Regions from separate parts of the Streptomyces amakusaensis genome, predicted to be linked through region 2. Evidence: riboswitches for the same ligand, from Rfam matches in the RefSeq annotation. Region 2 holds a riboswitch; each other region holds the start of a gene.
What was found. Region 2 has a riboswitch for cobalamin ahead of ABD371_RS22120 (hypothetical protein). Riboswitches for the same ligand answer to the same signal wherever they lie in the genome.

Region 1 (3,268 bases), on a different contig from region 2:
GGGGCTGGACATCGTCAGAATCCTGCACGGTCGCGGGGCGGACATCGTCGCGGGAATCGTCAGGCCCGGCTCCGACAAGGACGGGCGGCTCCTGGGCGAGCTGGCCGGCCTCCCCGGACTGGCCTTCCCCGCCCGCGGCGACGCCGAGGAGGCGCTGCGCGAGAGCGCTCCGGACATCGTGGTCGTCACGGTCAGCACCTATCTCGACGCAGCCCAGTACGAGATCTTCGCGACCGCCGTCAGGGCCGGGGCCGATGTGATCACACTCGCCGAGGAGATGCTCTACCCCTTCGCCACGGACAATCCCCTGGCCCGGAAGCTGGACGCGCTGGCGAAGCACCACGGGGTGACGGTGACGGGCACGGGCCATCAGGACGCCTACTGGGTCAACCTCGTCAGCGTGCTGGCGGGCTCCACCCACGACCTCGGGAGGGTGACCGGCGAGCTGTCCTGGAACGTCGACGACTTCGGCCGGGCCGTCGCCGAGCACCAGCGGGTGAACGCGACCGCGGAGGAGTTCGCCCAGTGGCAGGCGCACACGCAGCGCCCGCCGACCTTCACCCACTACTCGCTGTACGCCCTGGCCGCCGCCGTCGGGCTGACCCCCCGGGGCACACCGCGCACCACGACCGAGCCGGTGATCGCCGAGCGGGACGTGCCCTCCAAGGCGCTCGGGACGACGGTGCGGCGGGGGAGGCTGCTGGGTTACACGGACACCGACACCCTGGACACGGAGGAGGGCGTCACCCTGTCCGTCAGCTCGCGGGGCTCGGTCTACGAGGAGCACGAGCGGGACTTCAACGAGTGGAATCTGGCCGACTCCTCGGGCAGGCCGACGCTCCATCTGCGCGACAGCGACCTGGACACGGCGCACACCACCTGCGCGACCCTGGTCAACCGCATCCCGGACGTCATCGCCGCGAGGCCGGGGATCGTCACCGTGGACGAACTCCCCCAGCTCCGCTTCCGGCCGGTCCGCCGCACGCCCTGAGCACGGGCGAACGGGCTGCTCCCCGGGTGTCGGACGGTTCCAACCCTGCTCCGTCCGTGTCTCATCTCACGGTCCGGTATGTGAACGGTGCTGTCCGAACCCGGGTCGCCGCTCTAGGCTGACGGACGCAGCTGGTTCGCCCTGTCCGCCAGACAGACGCGTCGCAAGAGGGAACCCGGTGGAAATCCGGGACTGCCCCGCAGCGGTGAGCGGGAACGACCGCCGTCATACGCACTGGGCCCGTACGGGCCTGGGAAGCGACGGCCAGTAGGTGTCCGCCGGGAGACCGGAGGATGTGCCCGCGAGTCCGAAGACCTGCCCGTTGCCCGCGCACGACCGATCGTGCGCGGTATCCCGGTGACCTCGTGGGCGGGTCGGGTGGGGGCACCCCTGGACATGGTCCGGGGGCGTACGAATCAGGCGGACGACCGTACCCAGGTGCGGCCTCGGTCCGTCGGGTCTGTCATCCCTTCGCGTTCTCGTCCCGTGTCGTCCCCGGGATCCCAGGAGACATCTCGCGAAGGAGATTTCCGTGACAGCGCAGTCCGCAGCCGCGGCAGCACGGGCCACCGTGTACGGCTACCCCCGCCAGGGACAGAACCGGGAACTGAAGAAGGCCATCGAGGGCTACTGGAAGGGCCGCGTCACCGCCGACGCCCTCCGGGAGACCGCCGCCGGTCTGCGCCGGACGAACTGGCGGCAGCTGGCCGAGGCCGGCGTCCACGAGGTGCCGACCGGTGATTTCTCGTACTACGACCACATGCTGGACACCAGCGTCATGGTCGGCGCTGTCCCCGAGCGGCATCGCGGCGCCCGCGCAGCGGACGCGCTCGACGGCTACTTCGCCATGGCGCGCGGCACCCAGGACGTCGCGCCCCTGGAGATGACCAAGTGGTTTGACACCAACTACCACTATCTGGTCCCCGAACTCGGCCCCGACACCGTCTTCACGGCCGACTCGGCCAAGCAGGTCGCCGAGTTGAAGGAGGCCCTCGCGCTCGGGCTCACCCCCCGGCCGGTCCTCGTCGGACCCGTCACCTATCTGCTGCTGGCCAAGCCCGCCCCCGGGGTGGCCGCCGACTTCGAGCCGCTGACGCTGCTGGACCGGCTGCTGCCGGTGTACGCGGAGGTCCTCGCCGATCTGCGCGCCGCCGGGGCGGAGTGGGCGCAGCTGGACGAGCCCGCCCTGGTCCAGGACCGCACTCCGGCCGATCTGAACGCCGCCGCCCGCGCCTACCGTGACCTCGGCGCGCTCACCGACCGGCCCAAGCTGCTGATCGCCTCGTACTTCGACCGCCTCGGCGATGCCCTGCCCGTGCTGGCGAAGGCCCCCGTCGAGGGTCTGGCCCTCGACTTCACCGAGCGGGCCGCCGGCAACCTCGACGATCTGGCCGCCGCGGGCGGGCTGCCCGGCAAGCGTCTGGTCGCCGGTGTCGTCAACGGCCGCAACATCTGGATCAACGACTACGAGAAGTCCCTCGCCACCCTGGGCACCCTGCTCGGCCTCGCCGGCCGGGTCGATGTGGCCGCCTCCAGCTCGCTGCTGCATGTGCCGCTCGACGCCGCCGCCGAGCGGGAGATCGATCCGCAGATCGGCCGCTGGCTCGCCTTCGCCCGGCAGAAGACGGCCGAGATCGTCACCCTCGCCAAGGGGCTGTCGCAGGGCACCGGCGCGATCACCGCAGAGATCGCCGCCAACCGGGCCGATCTGGCCTCCCGCGCCTCCTCCGCCCTCACACGCGACCCGGCCGTGCGGGCCCGTACCGCCGCCGTCACCGACGCCGACGGCCGCCGCTCCCAGCCCTACGCCGAGCGGACCGCCGCGCAGCGCGCGCGGCTGGGGCTGCCCCTGCTGCCGACCACGACCATCGGTTCGTTCCCCCAGACGAACGAGCTGCGCACCGCCAGGGCGGATCTGCGCGCCGGGCGCATCGACACCGCCGGGTACGAGGAGCGCATCAAGGACGAGATCCGTGAGGTCCTCGCCTTCCAGGAGAAGGCGGGCATCGACGTCCTGGTGCACGGCGAGCCCGAGCGCAATGACATGGTGCAGTACTTCGCCGAGCAGCTCACCGGCTATCTCGCCACCCAGCACGGCTGGGTCCAGTCCTACGGCACCCGCTATGTCCGGCCGCCGGTGCTGGCCGGCGACATCTCCCGCCCCGAGCCGATGACCGTGCGCTGGACCTCCTACGCGCAGTCGCTCACCGAGCGGCCGGTCAAGGGCATGCTCACCGGCCCGGTCACCATGCTCGCCTGGTCCTTCGTCCGCGACGA
Region 2 (3,268 bases):
CCTCCTGCTCCGCCCCACCCGCTAGAGCCCTTTCCCCTTCCCGTGCTCCTCCCCGTACTCCTCCCCGTCCCCGAACAGACCGGGCACCCCCTCCGGGAGCGGGGCGAAGAACCGCGCCACCGCCGCCTCCGACACCCCGGACAGCTCCGCCGGGGACCAGCGCGGACTCCGGTCCTTGTCGACGACCTGGGCCCGTACCCCCTCGACCAGGTCGGGGGAGCGGAACGCCGCGCACGACACCCGGTACTCCTGCTCCAGCACCTCCTCCAGCGAAGCCAGCGCCCGCGCCCGGCGCAGCGAAGCGAGGGTGACCTTCAGCGAGGTGGGTGACCGGGTGAGAATCGTCCGCGCCGCCTCCTTCGCCCCGGGGTCGCCGTGGCCGAGCAGCCGTTCCACGATCTCCTCCACCGAGTCCCCCGCGCAGCAGGAGTCGATCCACTCCCGCCGGCCGGCGAGGAGGCCCTCCGGAGCGGGGCCGGCGTACCGGTGCACGGCGTCCATGACCTCGGAGTCCGTCAGGGCGGCGGCGAAGCCGGTCAGCCGTGCCGCCGGTACGAAGTGGTCGGCGAGCCCGCACAGCAGGGCGTCCGCCGCGCCCACCGGCTCTCCGGTGAGGGCCAGCAGGGTGCCCAGTTCGCCGGGGGCGCGCGACAGCAGATACGTACCGCCCACGTCGGGGACGAAGCCGATGCCCGTCTCCGGCATCGCCACCGAGGAGCGCTCGGTGACGACGCGTACGCTCCCGTGGGCCGAGACGCCCACCCCGCCGCCCATCACGATGCCGTCCATGAGGGCGACGTACGGCTTGGGGAAGCGCGCGATGCGGGCGTTGAGCCGGTACTCGTCCCGCCAGAAATCCAGGGAGGCCCGCCCGCCGGCGAGGGCGTCCGCGCGGATCGCCCGGATGTCGCCGCCCGCGCAGAGCCCGCGCTCGCCCGCCCCCGCGATCACCACCGCGGCCACGCTCCCGTCCCGCTCCCACGCGGCGAGCGCCGCGTCGACGGCCCGGACCATCGGGCGGGTCAGGGCGTTGAGGGCGCGCGGCCGGTTGAGGGTGATACGGGCCGCGCGGCCCTCGGAGCGCAGCAGTACGGTTTCGGTCGCGTCCGGGGCCATGGGCCGTTCCTTCCGAGTGATGTTCGTGGCCGTGCCCAGGGGGTGGCGGCACGGTCGGGACGCACATAGGATGCCGCTGTCTCTGCCCGCGTGAACAGAGTGATCCATGTGGCCGGGGCCGACAACTTCATACGCATACGGATGGGGAAAGCCGGTGGGAATCCGGCGCTGACCTGCAACCGTGAGCGGCACCGCATCCGTTGTGCCGCGAGTCGGACCGCCCAGCCGTGTGTGCGCACTGCTTCTCACTGTCATGGTCTGCAGAGTGGAGCCCGGTATCTGAACCACTCGGGCCCCTGACGTATCCGTCCTCACCGTGGATACGCGTCAGGGGTTTGTCGTGTGCGAAGCCCGCCCGGGATCCCGATGCCGGCCTTCTCCGGGAGGGTCCTTCGGATGATCGGCGTCAGACCCGTCGCCAGAGTCGCGGCCGGGACACCGGGTGCGACGGCGCGAGCCGTCGACGCCCGCCGTGTGCCGCACCTCCCCCGTAGGGCCTCGCGCCCCTCGGCCCGCCCGGCCCCCGTCCTCTGGGATGTCATGCACTGGACATTACGGGCGGTCGCGCCGCAGGCCGCCGCGTGCCCCGCCGAACACCCCGCCCCGCAGCGCCAGGAGGGCACGCCGTCATGAGAACCGACCGGCGCGGCCTCCGCGCCCCGCGCGCGATCGGCCTCGCGCTCACCCTGACGGCGGCCTCGGCCGGAATCGGGCTCACCGGTGAAGTCGCCGCCGCGCCACCGGCGTTCGCGATCGACCAGGACAAGGGCACGCCTGGACACTGCCCCGACGACAAGGGGGTGACCGTCGTCATCGACTTCCAGAGGCTCGGCGGCACCACCATCGTCCGCTGTGCCCCCGGCGACCAGGCCACCGGCCATGCCGCGCTGAAGAACGCGGGCATCCGGATCGCCGGGACCAACCGCTGGGGCGAGGCGTTCATCTGCCGGATCGAGGGCAGGCCCGGCCCGGCCGACGAGTCCTGCGTCGACACCCCGCCCGCCTCCGCCTACTGGTCGTACTGGCACGCCCCCGACCGGGGGAAGTGGAGCTACAGCCAGTGGGGCGTGATGAACCGCAAGCCCCCGCCGGGCAGCTTCGAGGGCTGGTCGTTCTCCATGAACGAGACGGAGACGGCCAGTACGCCGCCGCGCCTCGCCCCCTTACGCCCCGCACCGTCCCCCGCTCCGAAGCCGAAGCCGAAGCCGAAGCCGGAGCCGGAGCCGAAACCGTCGTCCGGGCCGACCGCCGGGCCCACCGGCGACGGCTCCTCGTCCGGCGGCTCCAACGGTTCGACCGGCTCCACGGGCGGCACCGGTTCGACGGGCTCCGGTTCCGGTTCCGGTTCCGGCAGCGGCAGCGGCGGCAGCGGCGGCGGATCGGCCGACGCCTCCCGCCCGGCGGTACCGAGTGCCCCCGCCAAGACAGAGGGAAAGAGCGACGCCCCCTCCGCCCCCTCCGCCGCGACCGCACCGGCCGCGTCCGAAGAACCCGTCCCGGGCACCGCCGTCACCCCCAGTGAGGCCCCCGAGTGGACCGGAGCCGACGACAGCGGAACCGATTCCGCCGCCGAGGCCACCGAGAGCGGCGAGGCGGCCGGCCGGGGCATCCCGCTCAGCACGGTCGCCGGCTTCACCGCCCTCGCCCTGCTGCTGCTCGCCGCCGGGGCCACCGCGTGGCGCAGACGGCGCGCGGCGCGAGCCGACGACTCCGCATGACCGCACGCCCCTCCCTCCCGCCCCTCGCGGCCCTCCGGTTCCCGCCGCTGCCCCGCGCCCTGCACCCCGGCGCGTGGTGGCTGTGGGCGCTCGCCCTGGCCACCGCCGCCGGCCGCACCACCAACCCCCTGCTGCTGGCGCTGATCCTCGCGGTCTGCGGCCATGTGGTCGTCCGGCGGCGCGGCGACGCGCCCTGGGCCCTCGCCTTCCGGATGTATCTGCTGCTCGGCGCGTTCATCGTCACCGGCCGCGTGGTGTTCCGGATCGTCTTCGGCGGCGGACAGGGCGACATCGTCCTTTTCACCCTCCCGCAGATCCCCCTGCCCGCCTGGGCCGCAGGCATCAGACTCTTCGGCCCGGTCGCCGCCGAGCAGCTCCTCGGCGGCTTCTACGACGGGCTCAGACTCGCCGTCATGGTCGTCTGCGTCGGCGCG
Region 3 (3,268 bases), on a different contig from region 2:
GATCACGGCGTCATAGCTGCTCCGCAGCTGTTCCAGGCACTCCACCACGGGGCCGAACAGAGCCTCCTGCCTGCCTCCGTGGTAGCCGCGCGCGCTCAGCTCGCCGACGGGCCTGCCCATCAGCACGACCTGGCTGCTGCGGTCGCTGCCCGGCTTGAGGAGCACGGGGTTCATGAGCGCGCTCGGCTCGACCCGGGCGGCCTGCGCCTGCATCGCCTGGGCCCGGCCGATCTCCGCGCCGTCGCGGGTCACGAAGGAGTTGAGGGACATGTTCTGTCCCTTGAAGGGGGCGACCTTCACCCCCTGGCGCACCAGCCAGCGGCAGATTCCCGCCGTGACCACGCTCTTGCCCGCGTCGGACGTCGTGCCCGCGACGAGCAGTCCGCCTCCCTTGCGTCCCGGCCCGGTCATCGGTTTCCTCCCTGTCGGCGGCGCGCCGCCGAGATCCGCCGGAACGCCAGCCGTCCGGCCGCGCTCGCCACGAGGGCGAGCAGACTCACCCGGCGCGAGAGCCGCACCGCGCGCTCGATGTCCGTGACGTCCACGGGACGGCCGTCGCCGTTGAGCACCGGCCGGTGCTCGATCCGGCCGCCGTAGGCGAGGGTGCCGCCGAGCCGCACCCCGAGCGCTCCGGCGAACGCGGCCTCCACCGGGCCGGCGTTGGGGCTCGGGTGCCGGTGCGCGTCGGCCCGCCAGGCGCGGGCCGCGCCGCGCCGGTCGGGGCCCGCCAGCACGGCGAGCGCGGCCGTGAGCCGCGCCCCCGGCCAGCCGGCCAGATCGTCCAGCCGGGCCGAGGCCCAGCCGAAGGCCCGGTAGCGGGGGGACTTGTGGCCCACCATCGCGTCCAGGGTGTTGACGGCCCGGAAGCCGACCAGTCCGGGCACGCCCGCGAGCGCTCCCCAGACCAGGGCTCCGACGACCGCGTCGGAGGTGTTCTCGGCGACGGACTCCACGACGGCACGGGCGATCTGCTGCTCGTCCAGGGAGTGCGGGTCACGGCCGCACAGATGCGGCAGCCGCTCCCGGGCCCGCGCCACGTCCCGCGCGGTGAGGGCCGCTCCGACGGTGCGGGCCTCGCGGCCCAGCGAGGTGCCGCCGACGACGGTCCAGGTGGCGGCGGCGGTCAGCGCGACGGAGAGGGCGGGACGGCCGCGGACACCACGGCTGAGCAGCGCCCCGGCGGCGGCGGTGCCTCCGGCGCACACGGCGGTGTGCAGCGCGCCCCACCCTCGGTGGTCACGCCACAGCACCCGCTCGACGGCGCCGGCGGCCCGTCCGAACGCGGCGACCGGATGGCCTCGGCGGGGGTCGCCGAGCAGCAGGTCGCCGATCAGGCCGGCGGTGGCGCCGTACGCGAATATTCGGTCGGCACGCATCGTTCAGGCCGGCGTCTCGTTCCGGGGGGCCGACAGGGGCGGCGGGGGAGTGCGAGGCGTACTCGGGGCGGGGGCTGAACCGTGGCCGGGCATGGCGATATGTCCTCACTCAGGGTGTCCGCGCCCTGGTTCGACGTGATCGGCGGCGAGAGTTCCTGGCTTCCGGGATCGCTCCCGGTGACAGTGGCGGGACCGCGCCGGATTCGCACCGGCTTCCTCTGCTGCCGCCGTAATGGCCCCGGCAGTCCACCACGCTGCGAGAACAGCCGTCAACCTGCCGTTGACCTGCGGCGGGACAGTGTGCTCAGCCCCACATCGGAGATCGGCGCGGACCGGGCTCCGGACGGCGTTCCGGGACAGACGAAACCGGGCCGGAACACCCCTGGGGGGTGTTCCGGCCCGGTTTCCGGAACTGCGGCCGTCAGGTGACGATCAGATAGATCCCGTAGGTGACGGCGGCCGCGCAGAGCGCGAAGCAGAGGTAGGCGCCACCGCGGAACAGGGCCACGGAGCCTCCGCCGGTCTGTCCGGCGGCCGACGGCTGCTTGCTGAGACCGATGATCCCGAGGGTGAACAGACCCACCAGGACGACAGTGGCCACGAGGCTCACACCGAAGACGGAGCCGAGAGCTACCCAGTCGATTTTCATGCTGATCTGTCCTTACACCGCGGCCGGGCTGGCCGGGCCGGATTCGGGGGCTGCGGCGGAGGGGGCCGCGATGGTCGTCTTGAGGCCGTCCTGCGCGGTGACGGTGTCCTGCGCGGGGGTGCCGGCCGGCGGCGGGGTGACGGCGTTGATCGCGGTGGTGACCACGCCGGGCTCGTCGCTCTCGTCGTCGTCCACGACGTTGGTGTGGTCGATGATCTGGCGGCGCGAGTACAGCCAGATGGCGGCGGACGAGCCGACCAGGAAGATGGTGACCGCGGCGATGCCCCAGTCGCCCTGCCGCATCACGAACTCCGAGCCCGCGGCGACCAGACCGGCGGCCGGCAGGGTCAGACCCCAGGCGACGAACATCCGGGTGGCGGTGGACCAGCGGACCACGCCGCCCTTGCGGCCGAGGCCCGCGCCCATCACCGCGCCGGAGCAGGAGTGCGTGGTGGAGAGGGAGAAGCCCAGGTTGGAGGAGGCGAGGATGACGCTGGCCGCGCTGGACTGGGCGGCGAAGCCCTGCTGCGGCTGGAGGTCGGTCAGGCCCTTGCCCATGGTGCGGATGATGCGCCAGCCGCCGAGGTAGGTGCCGAGGGCGATCGCGACACCGGCGGAGACGATGACCCACATGGGCGGGTTCGAGCCGGGGACCAGGATGCCGCCGGTGACCAGCGCCAGCGTGATGATGCCCATCGTCTTCTGGGCGTCATTGGTGCCGTGCGCCAGGGAGACCAGGCCGGCGGAGGCGATCTGCCCGGCGCGGTAGCCCTTGGAGGTCGCCTTGTCGTCGGTGTTCTTGCCGAGCTTGTACGTCAGCCGCGAGGCGAGGTACGCGCCGATGCCGGCGACCAGCGGGGCGGCGATCGCGGGGATCAGCACCTTGGTGATGACCGTGCCGCCGTTGACTCCGCTGAAGCCGACCGAGGCGATGGTGGCACCGATCAGACCGCCCATGAGGGCGTGCGAGGAGCTGGACGGCAGGCCGACCAGCCACGTCAGAAGATTCCAGAGGATGGCGCCGACGAGCGCCGCGAAGATCACTTCTGGGGATATGCCTGACTCGTTGACGATGCCGCTGGAGATCGTCTTGGCGACCTCCACCGACAGGAAAGCGCCGACGAGGTTGAGCACGGCGGACATCGCCACCGCGGACTTGGGCTTCATCGCGCCGGTCGAGATGGTCGTCGCCATCGCGTTGGCGGTGTCGTGGAAACCGTTCGTGAAATCGAACACGAGAGCC

Region 1: another riboswitch for cobalamin. It lies ahead of metE (5-methyltetrahydropteroyltriglutamate--homocysteine S-methyltransferase); the one in region 2 lies ahead of ABD371_RS22120 (hypothetical protein).
Region 3: another riboswitch for cobalamin. It lies ahead of ABD371_RS11805 (cobalamin biosynthesis protein); the one in region 2 lies ahead of ABD371_RS22120 (hypothetical protein).

What each region holds. Positions count from the first base shown of each region.
Region 1 is NZ_BAAASB010000008.1:206,855-210,122, forward strand. Features, by position in the region: gene ABD371_RS16600 (dihydrodipicolinate reductase) at 1-991, shown strand, start outside; cobalamin riboswitch at 1,107-1,328, shown strand; gene metE (5-methyltetrahydropteroyltriglutamate--homocysteine S-methyltransferase) at 1,524-3,268, shown strand, end outside.
Region 2 is NZ_BAAASB010000012.1:169,677-172,944, reverse strand. Features, by position in the region: gene ABD371_RS22130 (SpoIIE family protein phosphatase) at 1-25, shown strand, start outside; gene ABD371_RS22125 (enoyl-CoA hydratase/isomerase family protein) at 22-1,116, opposite strand; cobalamin riboswitch at 1,213-1,356, shown strand; gene ABD371_RS22120 (hypothetical protein) at 1,746-2,834, shown strand; gene ABD371_RS22115 (CbiQ family ECF transporter T component) at 2,831-3,268, shown strand, end outside.
Region 3 is NZ_BAAASB010000005.1:417,187-420,454, forward strand. Features, by position in the region: gene ABD371_RS11800 (cobyric acid synthase) at 1-411, opposite strand, end outside; gene ABD371_RS11805 (cobalamin biosynthesis protein) at 408-1,376, opposite strand; cobalamin riboswitch at 1,507-1,642, opposite strand; gene ABD371_RS11810 (hypothetical protein) at 1,798-2,025, opposite strand; gene ABD371_RS11815 (inorganic phosphate transporter) at 2,038-3,268, opposite strand, start outside.